DNA from 3 places in the Romboutsia lituseburensis genome. Region 2 is predicted to be linked to each of the others. Evidence: riboswitches for the same ligand, from Rfam matches in the RefSeq annotation. Region 2 holds a riboswitch; each other region holds the start of a gene.

Region 1 (5,880 bases), 340 kb from region 2:
ACTATTGCCATATATGTCTTATCTACTTCATGTTTAGGGTGAGTTAAAGTATATGTTAAATCACCATCATTAGTAAGTATTAATAATCCACTAGTCTCATAGTCTAGTCTTCCTATTGGATATATTCTTTCTTTTATATCTTTTACTAAATCAAGTACACTAGGTCTATCAAATTGGTCTTTTACAGTTGTTATATAACCTTCTGGTTTATTTAAAACTATATAAACTTTTTTTTCATCTAGCCCTATTTGTTCATTATCTATTTCTACGATATCATTATTTTCATCTACGCTAAATGATAACTCTTCTACAGTTTCACCATTAACTTTTACTCTTCCTTGTAATATTATTTCTTCTGCTTTTCTTCTTGATGCCACTCCACAAGAAGCTATGTATTTGTTAATTCTCATACTGCACCTTCTCTATTTTCTTATTTTTATTACATTATTATATCATAATACATCTATACTAAAAACAAAACACTAAATTTTTTAATACATCTACTATATTTGAATAGATTTTAATATATTTAGTTTTTGTAGTTACTAATTATTTATTTAAATTTATATATTATTTTTTAGTTATTTGTTTCTATGAAATGTGTTTGATTAAATAAAATACTAAAAATCTACACATAATAATATTTCAGTACACTTTATTTTACTAAAATTTTATTACATACTTTAATTGATTTACTTTTTATAATGTTAAAATTTGATTTTATGCGAATTTTTACATATATATTTGGAGATATTATTGAAGAAATTTTAATAAGTTAATAAAGGAGAATTTTATGATTTCCAAAGAAAATATTAAATATTATGTACTTATAGGCTTTATATCTATAATAATTTATAAAGTAATAGATTCTCCTTCTAGGCTACTTTCTAATATAGGAGGATTAGTTAAACTTTTAAGTCCTTTTTTAATAGGAATTTTGCTTGCACTTTTGATTGATCCTTTAGTCAAATATATAGAAAATAAGTTTAATTTACATAGAGTGTTAAATATCCTCATATCTTATGTAATTATTTTTATTTCTTTATTATTAATGGGTAAAATTTTTATTCCATCTATTATAAATACCTTAAATACTTTAATTAAAGAAATCCCTCATTATATAAGTATGATAGAAGATTTTTTAAATAATCATATTAAGCAAACAGATATACTAGAAGTTTTAATACCTCATATACAAAATAATATAAATTTGATACTTAAGGAAATGATTAATATTTTTTCTAAGACATCCTCAGATATAATTGTTTATTTATTTAGTTTAACATCATTAATTTTTAATATTTCTATGGGTGTCATATTATCTATATACATGCTATACGATAAAGAAAATATAGCTAAGGGGTTTAAAAACTTACTATACTGTATTACTACAAAAAATAAAGCTAATAATACAGTTAACTTCTTTATTATGTGCCATGATATTTTTTACCATTATATAATAGGAAGAGTATTAGATTCAGCAATTATAGGAGTACTTGCTTTTCTTGGGTTTAAGTTTCTTTTAAGAATAGATAATGTGTTATTTTTATCTTTTATAGTTTTTTTAACTAATATAATTCCTTACTTTGGTCCTTTTATAGGAGCTATTCCTCCTGTTGCTATGGCTCTCACTCAAGGTCCTGTAAAAGCATTTTGGGTAATAGTGTTTATATTTGTTCTTCAACAATTAGATGGTAATTTAATAGGCCCTAAAGTTATGGGAGATCAGGTAGGACTTAGTCCTCTTTGGATAATATCAGCTGTACTTCTCGGTGGGTCACTATTTGGTATAATAGGAGTATTTCTATCTGTACCTATAGCTGCTGTTTTAAAATCTTGCATTGACAAATATATTCAAAATCATCTATATATAAAGGGTTCTAAGTGAAAAATTCACTACGTTTTATATCACAAATAATTTCGTTCATTGATTAAAATGCCTATATAAAGATATAGGCATTTTTGATTAAATTATTGAGCAACTGTTTGTTCAACTGGTGGAGAAACTACTATACCTGGATTTTCCAATTCATTAGTACCTTGATTTGGTTCCTGTGGTTTATTAGCTTCTTCTTCTACTTTCTTTTTAGCTTCTACCTCTTCTTGTTTTTTCTTTTGTGCTAAGTATGCTAAATGCTTTTCTTTTTCTATTGAAGCTTGTGCTTCTATTCTATCTTGATCTTTACTAGATACTTCTTTGGCATTTTGCTTTCTTTCTTCTCTTGCCTTTAAGTACTTTTCATTGGCTTTAACCAACTCTTTTTTCTTAGCAGCTGCCTCAGTTTTTATAGTTGACGATCCGTTTTTTATTTCTTCTATTGCTTCAAGCTCTTTTATAGCTTTATTATAATTTCCTTCTTTTTCGTACTCTAATACATTTTCCATTTTAGTAGCTTGCATATACATTGCTCTTGCATGTTCATCTGAACTATCCATTTCTAAGGCATCCGATAAAAAATCTCTTGCTTTTTCATAATCGTGTGCTTCTAATGCTTCTTTTCCATCATGAACGGTTGTATTTTCTTTTAACCCAGAACATCCAACCATTACTATAGATAATAATGATACCAATAAGACTATTTTTAATTTCATCAAATCCCTCCTTATTATTTAAGATAATTTTATCATAAATATGGTTTATTTAGGTAAAAATATCGAATTTAGTTTATTTATTTTTTATTATTTTTTAATATTTTTTGTATTTTTTTAGCGATTATTCAGTAAAAAATAAATAAAAAAGGAAACTTTTTTATTTAGGCAGTTTAAAGTTCTAATGATATCAAATCTTTATATGTTTGCCTTTTGCAAATTAATTTTGCTTTTCCGTTCTCTATAAATACAACTGCTGGCTTAGGTATTTTATTATCAGTCATACCACCATCTACACTTACATATGTTCTTATATCCTTTATATCTTTTATAGATACTATTGTATATAACGTACTTCCTGCATTTGCAACAATAGATCTACCTGGCTCTATAATTAATATAGGTTTATTTATTTTAAGTTTTTGGCAAGCTCTTTCTGGTCTATTTATTATAGACTCACAAAATTCTTTTATAGTTTTGGGGCTATCATACTTGGTATAATAAACACCTATACCGCCGCCTAAATCTATTTCTTTTATTTCTATATTAAAATTTTCTATTATTTTCTTTACTAAATTCATCATTATATCTACTGCATCCATATATGAATCAATCTCAAATATTTGATATCCTATATGTGCATGTAGTCCTATCAAACTTATATTTTTATAATCCCTTATTTTTCCTAAAGCTTCATATAAATATCCATTAGCCAGTGCAAAACCAAACTTTGAATCAATCTGTCCGGTTTTTATATATTCATGTGTATGTGCTTCTATGCCCGGAGTTATTCTAAAATAAATATTTTGTGTTATATCATGTCTTTTACAGATTTTTTCTTTAACTTTAAAGTAATTTACATACTCTCTACAATTTTGTCTTATAAGTTTCTCATCAAATACATAAAGTGGTGTTGAATATTTTTTTGCTATTTTTTCACATTTTACACCACCTATATATAAGTTTCTATTTTTTACTGACATAGTTCCATGTAATTTCATAAATACCCTCCTGTATTAGTATAAAGTATACAGCCATTTTGAGGTTTTCAGCAATAATTTACTATAATCAAAAACGTCCAAAGGAATACTTTGGACGTTTTATTTAACTCAAAGTAAACCTTGTAGCTCAACACTTTTAATAAGTGACAGCCTTGCACATATTTTGTACAAAGCCAGAGAATTTATTTGCCAATTAACACTCTTCGGCTACGATTCCTTTCCTTAGTTATCAACACTTGCCAGCTACTACTAAGTACTCTTAATCTAAGCACCTCTACCCTAGGCTTTTTTATTTAATTAATTAATTAATATAGTTTTAACACCCTTTTCTTAATTTTGCAACTATTTTTTATTTTTCCAAAACTTCTAATTTTTTTGCTACTATATTAGTAGTACTAGCCTGTATCAATAACGTTACTATAATAGTCATAAATACAGCTGATGATATAATTTCATATCCCTCTACTTTCGTTGATACTATTATTCCAGATAAAGCTGCTGGTATAACACCAGTTTCTCTTACCCACATCATAAATAACTTTTCATTTTTGCTCCAATTAGTTTTTTTATCAAATGCAGTACAAATTAAAACTACTATAGGTCTAGCTATGAACATTAAAACTAATACTACAATTATTGACCCCATACCAAACTTTAACAATGAATTTAGATTAAGATGCGTTCCAAGTACTATGAATATTGACATTCTTGCTATTGTTGCTATATTTTCTCTAAAATGTACTCCTGATATATAATCTTCATCCGGAACCCAGAATCCAAATCTTTTTTTGTTTCCATATACAAGACCTGCAATAAATACTGCCATATATCCACTTCCACCAAATCTTTCTGATATTTCATAAGCAAAAACAACTACCGTAATTGATATTATAGGTGCATAACCATGGAATATTCCATATTTTTTGTCTGATGAAATTCCGACAGCTATCAATGCTATGCCTATTCCAACTAATAATCCTATTAATATCATAAATACTAGCTCTAGTGATGTTGCTAATATTCCTACTTTCTCTGCCATAGTTAATCCAGTAAGTATTGATGTAAATAAAATTGCACCAAATGCATCATTAAATGCAGATTCACTTATTACAGTCTGTTTTAATTTATTTTTTATAGGAACTGTTTTAAATACAGGTATAAGTGCCGCTGGATCTGTTGATGCTATAGTAGCTCCTAGTAAAAAACTCGGACCTATTCCTAAATTAAATACATAATGTGCTGTAAGTCCTATAATCCCTGCTGTTATAAAAACACCTAATGATGCTAGAAGCCCTACAGTTACTTTTACTTCATTTAATATTTTTAATTTTACTTCTCTTCCACCTTCATAAAGTATAAATGCTGACCCGAAAGTTAATATAATTTCGTTTACCGTTGGAAATGCTTCTATATTTACTAAATTTAAAAATGTAGGACCGAAAGCCACTCCTAATATTAAATAAATTACTACATCTGGAAGCTTTAGTTTCTGAGCAAACCATCCACCTATAACACCTATCGTTGCAATCGAAGCCATTATTAGTACTAATTCATTTGCACTAATTGCTGCTGTATTCATTTCTCCCATATAATCACCTCTTTTGCTAAATTTTTAGTGTCTTTAATTATTATCTGCAAATCATCAAAAAAAAACCTATTTATTAAAATAGGTTTTATATATATCTAAATAATTTACTTAAATTTAAATCTAAGAAATTTACTTCGTAATTTCCTCTAATTTCCTGTAATCCATCTATATTTTCAGATGTTACAACTAATATTTTAGGAATATCATAAAATGGTATTGTTGATTTATTTATTTTACATTCCATATCTTCATATTTTGATGATCTAAAATTTCCATCAAGATTTATATCTACTAATAATTGTTTCTGTTCATTATATTTATCTATATACTCTATAAATAAATCAAATTTTGAATCTGCTACAGATACATTTCTATAAAATCTTTTAATTTCATATCCACCTGAGCTTAGCTTTATAGCAACTTCTGAACCTATGACTGCTTTAACTAGTTCTTGTCCTTTATACATTTTACTTCCGTTTAAATAATATACATAAGTATTATCTTTGTACCCCGAATAATTTATATTACACGGATATTTTCTAAGAGTATATTCATTACACATTTTTCTTAGCGTTTTTTTGAAAGGCTTTCGTCCATATCGTTTTTTTGATCCAAAAACTTTTCCCACCTGAGTTTCCGTCATGCATCTTACTCTGCTAATTAGTATTAATATATCTCTTTCTATTCCTATCATTGCGTCTA
Region 2 (5,880 bases):
GGGCTTTTAAATATTTTACGAAATTATCTCCAAAATTAATTTTACCCCAGTTTTCTATATCAAATTGAGTGTAATAAGCAGCATTATTTTTATCCTCTTTAATGACCACTCCTAGAGAATTATATAATAAGTCATGACGTTTATTGCAAATACTTATATTTAATTTTTTATATGCATTTTCATTATCAATTAATGCAAATGCAGAGAAAAATGCCATTTGAACTTGCTGTGGTGTAGATAAACCTGCTGTATGATTAAGAGCAACTAATCTACTATCGGCAACTATTCTATCCATAAATGATAAAGTTGATGGATTTAAACTCATATCAGAATAACGTTTATTTAAAGACAATTTTAGTTCTTCATCTAAATCATTTATTCTTTTATCAAATACATTGTTTTTGTGTAAAGCCATTGTACCTAATCTCCATCCTGTAACTCCAAAATACTTAGAGTAAGAGTAAACACCTATAGTATTGTATGGTAGCTTAGACATTAATGATGTAAATTCATTTACAAAAGTACCATACACATCATCAGATATTATCATCAAATCTTTATTATAATTTTTAACTACATCAACAAGATTTGTAGCACACTTATCGCTTATTGCGATAGATGCTGGATTATTAGGATTAACCACAAATAGAGCTTTTATAGATGTATCTTTAAGTTTTTCTAATTCTTTTTTTGAATATTGCCAAGTATGATTTCCATATTCATCGATCTCGTCTGCATTTACATTAATAACTTCAAAGCCATATCTAGGAAGATGAGGTATTTCTAAATAAGGAGTAAATATAGGTGTCATTAACGCAATTTTATCACCTTTTCGTAAAAGCTCATTAGCCATTAAAGAATCAAATATATAACACATTGCGGCTGTAGCGCCTTCTACGGCAAATATATCTAATTCTCCTCCTAATTTAGTATTATATTTCATTTCTTGAACTAAATAATTATGAACTATTTTTTCTAAATGAGGTAACATTCTATCTGGAACTGGATAATTATCACCAATTATAGCATCTGCTAATTCATGAACAAAATCATCACCATTAAAATTTAATTCGTTTATACCGTAATTAACTATCTTCTTTAACAATTCAGCACCGGGCATAGTTTTATTTTCACTTACATAATTATAAAATCTATCACATATACCAGTTTTTTGAGGCATACCTGCTAAATTTCCTAAATCCCAGTTTAAACGAGTTTCATTAACCGCAAACTGCCCAAATGTAAAAAATGCTTCTCTAGGTGTAGCAGCAGTCCAGTTAGGGTTTCCACGACCGGCATCGAGTAAAGGCATGTTATTTTTATTTGAATTGTATTTTGCTAAATCTATTAATCTATCCTTAAATTCAAAAGGACTTATTTTTCCATATATCATTTGAATCTCTTTATAACTATATTTTTTCATAAGATAATCTCCTTAAAGGTTAGTAAATAATATGTTTATAATAAAGATTATATAAATAAACGATATAAAAGTAAATAATAAAAATAAGTACAAAAGTCATGAAACGTTAAAAAATAATGTTGAACGTATTGAAAACATAAATAAAATAAAAAATATATAAGTTTAACTTTAAAAAATAAAAATGAATACACTTGGATAACGATAACTTTTTAAAAAATAAAAAAGAGCTTAAATTAGCTCTTTTTATTTAACTCCTAAAATACCAGATAATAGTATTTCTATATTTGCACCCAAAAAATAATTGTTTATATCAATTAGATTTAATGCATTTTTTATACTATCTCCATCATGTTTTACCCCAACTAATAAATCCTCTATACAAGAAACATCAGATTCACCAAAAAAATCACCAAAGAATTTAATATTTTTTATAATTCCCTTTTCAACATTAAGATTGAACTCCACATTTCCGCCAGAGTATTTTAATTGATTAGTTAAACTATATTTAGGAGAGTTTCCAAAATTCCATTCCCAAGAGTTATATTTATTGTTAGCTAATAACCAGATATTATCAACATCATTATTTGTTAAATTATATGTTTTATTATTGCTATTAGTATTTAATACATAATTTATAATTAAATCTTTAAATTCTAAAATAGATATATCTTTTTTCAAGTGCTCTCTTATATTAGTTACTCTTGATTTTACACTTTTTATACCTTTGCCTTCAAATTTTATTGGTTTTACCTTTAAGGCATTTGAAAGGTCTGAAATCTGAGATGAAAACAATAATGTACCGTGATGCATGACTCTATTTTTATAGTTGTACTGTGCATTACCTGAAAATTTTTTACCGTTTATTAATAAATCATTTCTACCAGAAAAAGTAGCATCAATATCTAAAGTTCTTAATAAATTTATTATTGGTTGTGTAAATCTTTTGAAATCACTAAATCCTTTTTTATCATTAGCTATAAATGTAAAGTTAATATTTCCTAAATCATGAAAAACAGCTCCACCTCCAGATTGCCTTCTTACGACAGGAATATTATTTTCTTTTACATATTCAATATTTATTTCTGATAATGTGTTTTGATTTTTTCCTACAATGATTGATGGCTCATTTCTCCATAAAATAAATATATCATCACAGAAGTTTTTTAGAAAATATTCTTCCATAGCAAGGTTAAAGTATGGATTAGTTTTATCGTTATAAATTAATAACATAGTCATCCCCCTAGATTTATATTATTTAATTAATCAAATAGTATCATATGATGTAAAAAAAAGTAAATATATATTATTTTTAGAATTTAACAAAAATTTAAAAAAATGGTTGATAAAATAAATAAGTTAATCTATAATGATTAATAAGTAAAACAAAAGTGAATAAAAAAAGGGTAGAGGCTGCGATATTTATAAGTACTAATAATGAGGTAAGCACAATGATTTATTAGGAAAGGAACTATCGCCGAAGCTTATAACTAATGCTTTAAAGTTATATTGCTGGGTATGCATAAAATATATGCATAACTGTCACAAACTTGTTTTGTGGGGAGCTACATTTAAGGAATTTTTACAATACAGTAGGACTATATAGTACTGCTATATTTAAAATTTGTTGCGCGCATAGATTAATCCAAATTTTAAATAAACTATGTAAATGAAAAAAAGCCTTGAGTGTAAACTCAAGGCTTTTTTATTACCCTCCATATTCACAATAAAAATTAAGGAGGATATGTTTTATGAATAATAGAAAATTTAGATTAATATTAGTAACAGTAATTATGTTAATTTTATCGTCACCATTAGTATTTGCAGGAGAGGTAGATCAAGCTACTATCAATGCTCAAAAGTTTCAATTAGTAACTTTATTGCCGCCAGTTATAGCTATAGTATTAGCTTTTTTAACTAAAAATGTTGTAGTATCTTTATTTTTAGGGATTTTATCAGGTAGCTTTATAATAAATATATCCGGCAGTAATGTATTTTCAGCATTAATACAAGCTTTTTTAGATTTAGTAAATAGAGCTTTAAACTCTCTAGCTGACCCTTGGAATGCAGGTATAATACTTCAAGTTTTAGCAATAGGTGGAGTTATAAATCTTGTTGCAAAGATGGGTGGAGCTAAAGCTATAGCAGAAGCGCTAGCTAAAAGAGCAAAAACAGGAAAAGGAACTCAACTTATAACTTGGTTTTTAGGGCTTTTAGTATTCTTTGATGATTATGCAAATTCATTAATAGTAGGTCCAATAATGAGACCTGTGGCAGATAAAATGAAGATATCAAGAGAGAGATTAGCTTTTATAATAGATGCAACAGCAGCTCCAATAGCCGGACTTGCAATAATATCTACATGGATAGGACTTGAAGTTGGACTTATAAATGATGCTTTCACAGGAATAGGTATAAATGCAGATGCATTTGGTATATTTTTAAATACTATACCATTTAGATTTTACAATATACTAATTTTAGCTTTTATAGTAATAACTGCACTTTTAGCAAAGGATTTTGGGCCAATGAGAGATGCTGAATTAAGAGCAAGATCAGAAAAAGTTAACAATCTAAATGGTGATATTATAGATGATAAAGAAAAGTCAGACTTAGAACCTAAAGAAGGTGTAAAATTAAGTATATGGAATGCAATAATACCTATAGGAACTTTAATAATAACAGCGTTAATTTCTTTTTATTATAGTGGATATAGTTCTATAATTAGCGGTGAGGATCAAACATTAATACAGCTATTTACAAATTCTCCATTTTCATTTGAAGCTATAAAGGAAGCTTTTAGTGCTTCAGATGCATCAGTAGCATTATTCCAATCAGCTTTATTTGCTAGTATAGTTGGTATAGCGATGGCCGTTTCTAAGAAAATATTTACAATATCAGAGGCAATAGAAGCCTGGCTAGATGGAATGAAAGGTCTATTAATGACAGGTGTTATATTAATATTAGCATGGTCTTTAAGTTCAGTAATAAAAGAGTTAGGGACTGCTAAATATTTAGTAACATTGCTATCAGGGTCTTTACCGTATTTCTTATTACCAAGTATTATATTTATATTAGGTGCAGTTATATCATTTGCTACAGGGACAGCTTATGGTACTATGGGTATACTTATGCCGCTTGCAGTACCTTTAGCACATTCTATAAATCCAGAAATGTCATTTATAATAGTTACAACAAGTGCAGTTTTGACAGGTGCTATATTTGGAGATCATTGTTCTCCTATATCAGATACAACAATTTTATCTTCTATGGGGGCAGGATGTAATCATATAGACCATGTTAAAACTCAAATGCCATATGCACTATTTGTGGCTGCTATAACTATATTATTTGGATATATTCCTGCAGGATTAGGATTACCAATATATATAGTATTACCGATAGCATTATTTGCAATATTTATAGGAGTTCAAATATTTGGAAAAAAAGTTGAAGCTGAAGAGATTGTTGAAATTATAGAAGATATAAATTAAAAAGTAATAGAATAATATAATTAAAATTGAAAATAATAGAAATATACAAAATAAGCGTAACAATTTAGTTACGTTTATTTTTAGTAACATAAAAAATTAAATATAAATAATATTATTATGTGATTAATTCTATAGAAGGGGTTATATTATGGCTTATATAAATTTTAAAGAAGAAAAAGCGGTGTTAGAAGAACAGTTAGAAAAAAGAAAGAAGAATAACGAGAAGTTATATATTGATATAGTTAAGCAGAAAGTTGACTTAACTGGATATGTTCCAGATTCAACTTATAGTTATAATAAAATTGAAAATGAACTTATTGGTAAAAAAGGATTATATGATGAAGATAATTTTATGAATGTTGAGAGTTTAGATATAATTTGTTCTAAATTTATAGGTTGTAGTTTTAGAAATGTTAAGTTTAAAGAATGTAGATTTATAGGATGCACATTTGAAGAGTGTATTTTTAATGGTGGAGGAGTAGTATTTGAAAATTGTAGATTTGTGAAAGAAGAGAGTGAGAAACTTCCTGCATTAAATAAAAAAGACAATTTAAGTTGTATTTTTTATAAGTGTGAAATTTATTCTAAGTTCTTAAATTGTGATAATTCATATTTGATTTTTGAAAAATGTAAAATAAGAAATACATCAATAGAGCTAACGGCAATGAATAATGTAATAGTGATGCATAGTGAGTTGAGTGTTATAGATATTGTTGATAGTGATTTATCTGGATTTAAGACATATGAATGTTATATAGAAGATATTCAGTTTGATGATAAATATAAAACCAAATTTGATGAAAAAACATTTTTTGATAAAATTGAACCGAGGGTAAAAGATAAGGAAGAATATGAAGGAATCTATATGACATATGAAAGCCTTGCAAATAAGTTTAAAGAGAATACTTTAAACAATAATTTTGGAGAGTATTATTACTTAGGAAAATGTACAGAGAGAAAATGTTT
Region 3 (5,880 bases), 1.8 Mb from region 2:
CAACCAAAGGCATTTCTATATGATAAAATAATCCATCCATTTCCATCTCTTTTAGATTACTTTCCATGATAGGATTAACATCATTTACTGTAGTTAGTATTTGAGATATATGCTTTGATAGTTCGTCAAACTCTAAGTCTTGATACTTTTTAGCTTTAACTCCTTTACCTAAAAGTTCTTCTGATGATTTTACTCTTTTAGTAAGGTATTTCATAGCTATTGCACTACATTCATATGATGTTGATGACATAGAATCTATCAAATATTCTGCTATAGTTATATCAAAGTACATATTTTCTAATTTTATATCATATGATTTCAAAGCTATATAATCATCTTTTAGATTATATCCAAATTTTTTAATTTCTTCACTCGAAAGTATCTCTTCTAAGATACTTATACTATCCTCTTCTATATAGTATATATTACTACCGTCAGTACTTACAAACATATAAAGAATATTTTTTTCTAGTATATTCCCTTCTTTTCTAACTGTTTTTATCAAAATTTCTTTTTTATCACTTACTTCTTTTATAAAAGACTCAATATCTTCAAGTTTTTTAATGCTAAAACTATAACTATTTGAATCTATTTCTTCTTTATTATCTATTTCAATTATTCTAGGTATTAAACTAGTAAATCCTAAATATTTAAAGTATTCAACCACACTATTTGGGTCAAAATCTCCATACTTTAAATCCTCTAATTTTACATCTACTGGAACATCTCTTACTATAGTTGCAAGCATTTTACTTTTTAGCGCTAAGTCTTTATTTTCCTCTACTTTCTTTTTTATACTTCCTTTTAAATTTTCTATATTTTCAATTATACCCTCTATACTAGAATACTCCTTTATAAGCTTTATACCTGTCTTTTCTCCTACCCCTGGAATTCCAGGTATATTATCTGATTTATCTCCCATTAAACCTTTTAAATCTATAAATTGTGTTGGTGTCATTTCGTATTTATCGATAACTGCCTCAAAATCATATTCTTCTACTTCTCCAATTCCCTTTTTAGTTATCAAAGTAGTTGTTTTATCAGAAGCTAGTTGTATAGCATCCTTATCTCCGGTTACTATATATACCTTATACCCATTTTCTTCACCTAATTTAGAAACTGTCCCTATAATATCATCAGCTTCATATCCGTCTAACTCTAATCTATTAATTTTAATTTTATCCAAAAGTTCTTTTAATGGTTCAAACTGAACCTTTAATTCATCTGGCATTTTCTTTCTTCCTGCTTTATATTCTTCAAACTCTATATGTCTAAATGTCGGAGATTTTCTATCAAATGCAACACTAATGTGTGTAGGTTTATATGTATCTATTATTTTAAATAGCATTGTTGTAAAACCATATATAGCATTGGTTTTTAGTCCGTCTTTATTACTCATTTCTGGTAATGCATAAAATGCTCTATTTATTATTGAATTTCCATCTATTATAACTAATTTTTTATCCAAATTTATCACTCCTGCTAAGCTTTTTATTTTTATAAGCTAATACGTTATTATTTAATATTACCATAATTTTGAAATTATATTAACATTAAATATGTTGCAAACGTTTAATTATATTGTTATAATATAATTATATTCCATATTTTGCCGGATTGGTGGAATGGCAGACGCGACGGACTCAAAATCCGTTGGTAGCAATACCGTATGGGTTCAAGTCCCATATCCGGCACCAATATTTTTAAGAGTTACAACTAATAGTTGTAACTCTTTTATTGTACCCTAAAATACTAAATCCGTTAATATTAATTGAGAAATAAAATAAAGTATTAAAATTACTGTAATAAATATAGATATATATATAAATAAAAATTTATATTATTGTAGTTGATATTGACTTATTTAAAATTTGATTTATAATAGTATACAACAAGTAGATAACTGAGATAGAGGCGCGAAACTTAAAAGTAATATTATGGAGGTAAGCTCAATGAAGTAGTATGAAAGGAAGTTTTGCCGAAGTAAATAGTTAATAGCTTTAATACTATTTGCTGGGCTTGTATAGAATATATATAAGACTGTCACATTTTTGTGGAGAGCTATTTTCAATGAAAACGTACGGTATATTCATACTTTTTTAGTATGATCTTTTCGTATAAAGTCATGGGCATAGTCTCATGGCTTTTTTATTGTTAGAAAAATTTTTATTATCTTAGTTACTTATTTATAATTGATACCATAAGGAGGAAAATTTAAATGAGTGAACAAAATCATGATTTAAAAAGATGTTTAAAAGCAAGACACTTAAATATGATTGCTTTAGGTGGATCTATAGGAACAGGTATATTTCTTGCTATGGGAGATACTCTTAATCAAGCAGGTCCAGGAGGTGCATTAGTAGCCTATGGCCTTATAGGTATAATGGTGTATTTTTTAATAACTAGTTTAGGTGAAATGGCAACATATATGCCTATATCCGGTTCATTTAGCTCATATGCTACAAAGTTCATAGACCCTGCACTAGGTTTCGCACTTGGATGGAATTACTGGTATAACTGGGCTATAACAATAGCCGCTGAAATGGTTGCAGGATCTTTAATAATGAAATATTGGTTTCCTAATATTCCTGGATTTTATTGGAGTATAATATTTTTATTTATAATTGTGAGTTTAAACTTTTTATCTGCAAAGGCGTATGGTGAGTCTGAATATTGGTTTGCAGGAATAAAAGTAGTTACTGTAATTATATTTTTAATAATAGGATTTTTAATGATTTTGGGTATAATGGGTTCAGACAATATAGGATTTCACAATTACTTTATAGATGACGGACCATTTCACAGCGGAATAAAGTCAATATTTGCTATTTTTTTAGTTGCAGGCTTTTCATTCCAAGGAACAGAACTTATTGGAGTTGCTGCTGGTGAAAGTGAAAATCCGGAAAAAACCATTCCAAAAGCAGTTAAATCTATATTTTGGAGAATATTAATCTTCTACCTAGGAACTATCATCGTTTTAGGTGCTATAATACCTTTTACTCAAGCAGGTGTTTCAGAAAGCCCATTTACTATGGTTTTTGAAAAAGCTGGAATTGCTGGAGCTGCATCTATTATGAATGCTATTATACTTACTTCTGTATTATCTGCTGGAAATTCTGGTATGTATGCCTCTACTAGAATGCTTTATTCAATGGCTACAGAAGGACTTGCTCCTAAGATTTTTGCAAAAACTAACAACAGAGGAGTCCCGGTAAATGCTCTTATTTTAACAACTTTAGTAGCCTCTGCTTGCTTCTTGACTGGGATATTTGCAGAGAGTACAGTTTATGTTTGGTTGGTTGCTGCATCTGGTCTAGCTGGCTTTATAGCTTGGGTCGGTATAGCTATTTGCCACTATAGATTTAGAAAAGCCTATATCCATCAAGGTCATGATTTAAAAGAATTAAAATTTAAAGCTAAATGGTATCCTTTTGGACCAATATTAGCACTTTTAATGTGTATTATAATTATTATAGGTCAAGGATATTCTTGTATAACACCAAGTGGAATTGATTGGAAGAATTTAATAGCTTCTTATATAGGTATCCCTTTATTTTTAGCCCTATATATTGGATATAAAATTAAACATAGAACTAAAGTCATTCCTTTGGATAAAGTAAATTTAGTTTATACCAAAGCTAATAAATAAATATTTAATTTAATAAGCTAAAAAGATTTAGTAAAAACTAAATCTTTTTAGCTTATTTTTATTTATTTTTTAAAGTTATTTGTACTATTTCAGGTTTACAATTTAATCTAACTAAAACCTTAGAACCCCCAAGCCCTTTGCTTAATAGCATGGTAGATGAATTTTCCTTATATTCTCCTAAGTCGTATTTAGGGAAAAATTCTCGGCTAGGCGAAAGTACTCCTCCTAAATAAGGTATTCTTATTATACCTCCATGCACGTGACCTGATAAAATTAAATCAGCTCCCCACTTAGAGTATTCTTCAAAGAAAAATGGATTATGTGCTAATAAAATATTATATTCATTATCATTAATTTTCCCTAGATTATCATTCATAAAGTTACTCCCTAAAGGTTTGTTTTTATTTTTATAGTTACTAAAAAAATATGGATAATACTCTAAAGGAACAACTAACCCATATAAATTTATATAGCTATCTCCCCTATTTATTGTGATTTTATCATTATCTAAATTAATTATTTTTTTATTATATAGTTGTTTAAAATAATCTTTATATAATTCTCTATGTTTTTTATTCAATGATTTTTGTTCATGGTTTCCTATAATATGATATATTGGATATTTTAAACTCAAGGCGTCTACTAAATCTAACGCTACTTTATAATTTTTATTTTCTCCTTCAACCAAATCACCTGTAATAAATATAGCATCTGGCTTTAAAGCATCTATTTTTTTTATTAATTTGTAATTATCTTTACCAAAACTTTTATTATGTAAGTCACTAATTTGAACTATTTTATAATTATGAAATTCTTTAGGTATTTTTTTATTTTTTATTTCATATTTATTGATTTCAATTGAATTAGTTTCGTATAAACATATTCCAGCGATGCCTAGTATTGCTGATCCTCCTAAAATTACTTTATCTAACATAAATATATCTCCTCTATATTATTTTGTCTTTACTATTATACCTTATATGATTTTTTATATCTTAAAAGTTAAATAATAATATTATTTTTTAGGTATAAACTTTTTCGACAAATTAAATTTATACTTATTCTAATTATTTTAATTTTTACTAAGTTAAAAATAAAAGCAGCTAAATTTAGCTGCTTTTATTTTTAAATGAATTTATTAATCCTCTTTTTTTACTTTATTATATAATTTTTCTGTTTTAGTTCTATTTGTACCACTATCTTTAGCACCTACATGTAATCCATCTTTTATTCCTAGCTCTGACCCATGTTCGAAGTACATTTTTCTCATCTCAGCTTTTGATTTTGGTCTGTCTTTTAGTCTATTCTTATTATTGTCCATCTTAATCTATGCCTCCTAGAAAAATTTATTCTCTAAGATTAATTTATCCAAAAAAATATTATTTATTACTCAAATAAATAACCTATGAATTTTTAAACAATATATTCTTAAACCAAAAAAGCTATAATTTTTAATTATAGCTTTAATAATTATACAAATACTTTTGAGCTAAATCCATTGTTTTGTCTTTATCTACAATATCAATTTTTTCAATTTTTCCATTATCTCCAAAAACAGTTAGTATTTTATTTATTTGACCACCATTATCAATTAATGCATATGCTTCCACGTATTGATTTCTAGATTTATCATACGCTTCTACATTATACATGCCATCTCCTACTACTTCATATAGTGAATCTATAGATTTACCTTCAAATTTACTAAAATCAATGCCTTCTACTTTACTTAACGGTAAATATGATGATTCATTATACTGATCTACTATTATATCTATATCATCACTTACGTTTTCTGACTTTATATCATTTTCAGAAAACTCATATGTCTGAACTTCTACAACTTTATCATCCTTTATTTCTATATATAAAGCACTACCTTCAAACTCATCTTCAGCTGTATACTTAGGATATATAAGTCTTAAGTTATCTGTTTCATCCATATTCTCTAAATTACTTACATTATCCATATCGATATAATATGTCGTGCAATATGGCTGTCCCATATTATTTATAACATATTCATAGTCTTTATCCATTATTTCATTGACATCATTTTGAACTTTTGTCATCATCCTTTGTTGAGTTGCTTCGTCTTCTATAGAAACATCTTCTTTAGCACTATTTTTATTACATCCCGTAACAAATATACTTAATACAACAATGCTAGTCATAAATGTCCTTTTTAAATCCATATTTACAGACCTCCTCCCGTTGATTTAAATATTTAT

The links. A riboswitch is a leader RNA that binds a small molecule or an ion and turns the genes downstream of it on or off. The one in region 2 is predicted to bind lysine.
Region 1: linked by a shared signal. The riboswitch ahead of NWE74_RS04975 (diaminopimelate decarboxylase family protein) and the one ahead of NWE74_RS06555 (Na+/H+ antiporter NhaC family protein) in region 2 are both predicted to bind lysine.
Region 3: linked by a shared signal. The riboswitch ahead of NWE74_RS15040 (amino acid permease) and the one ahead of NWE74_RS06555 (Na+/H+ antiporter NhaC family protein) in region 2 are both predicted to bind lysine.

The regions. Positions count from the first base shown of each region.
Region 1 is NZ_JANQBQ010000001.1:994,281-1,000,160, forward strand. Features, by position in the region: gene NWE74_RS04960 (pseudouridine synthase) at 1-410, opposite strand, end outside; gene NWE74_RS04965 (AI-2E family transporter) at 794-1,888, shown strand; gene NWE74_RS04970 (tetratricopeptide repeat protein) at 1,972-2,592, opposite strand; gene NWE74_RS04975 (diaminopimelate decarboxylase family protein) at 2,763-3,590, opposite strand; lysine riboswitch at 3,706-3,875, opposite strand; gene NWE74_RS04980 (cation:proton antiporter) at 3,940-5,178, opposite strand; gene NWE74_RS04985 (hypothetical protein) at 5,264-5,872, opposite strand.
Region 2 is NZ_JANQBQ010000001.1:1,337,162-1,343,041, reverse strand. Features, by position in the region: gene aspD (aspartate 4-decarboxylase) at 1-1,423, opposite strand, end outside; gene NWE74_RS06560 (lipoate--protein ligase) at 1,667-2,653, opposite strand; lysine riboswitch at 2,820-2,996, shown strand; gene NWE74_RS06555 (Na+/H+ antiporter NhaC family protein) at 3,172-4,914, shown strand; gene NWE74_RS06550 (pentapeptide repeat-containing protein) at 5,063-5,880, shown strand, end outside.
Region 3 is NZ_JANQBQ010000001.1:3,103,514-3,109,393, reverse strand. Features, by position in the region: gene polA (DNA polymerase I) at 1-1,468, opposite strand, end outside; tRNA gene NWE74_RS15045 (tRNA-Leu) at 1,612-1,697, shown strand; lysine riboswitch at 1,902-2,072, shown strand; gene NWE74_RS15040 (amino acid permease) at 2,219-3,649, shown strand; gene NWE74_RS15035 (metallophosphoesterase) at 3,708-4,583, opposite strand; gene NWE74_RS15030 (hypothetical protein) at 4,788-4,970, opposite strand; gene NWE74_RS15025 (hypothetical protein) at 5,113-5,844, opposite strand.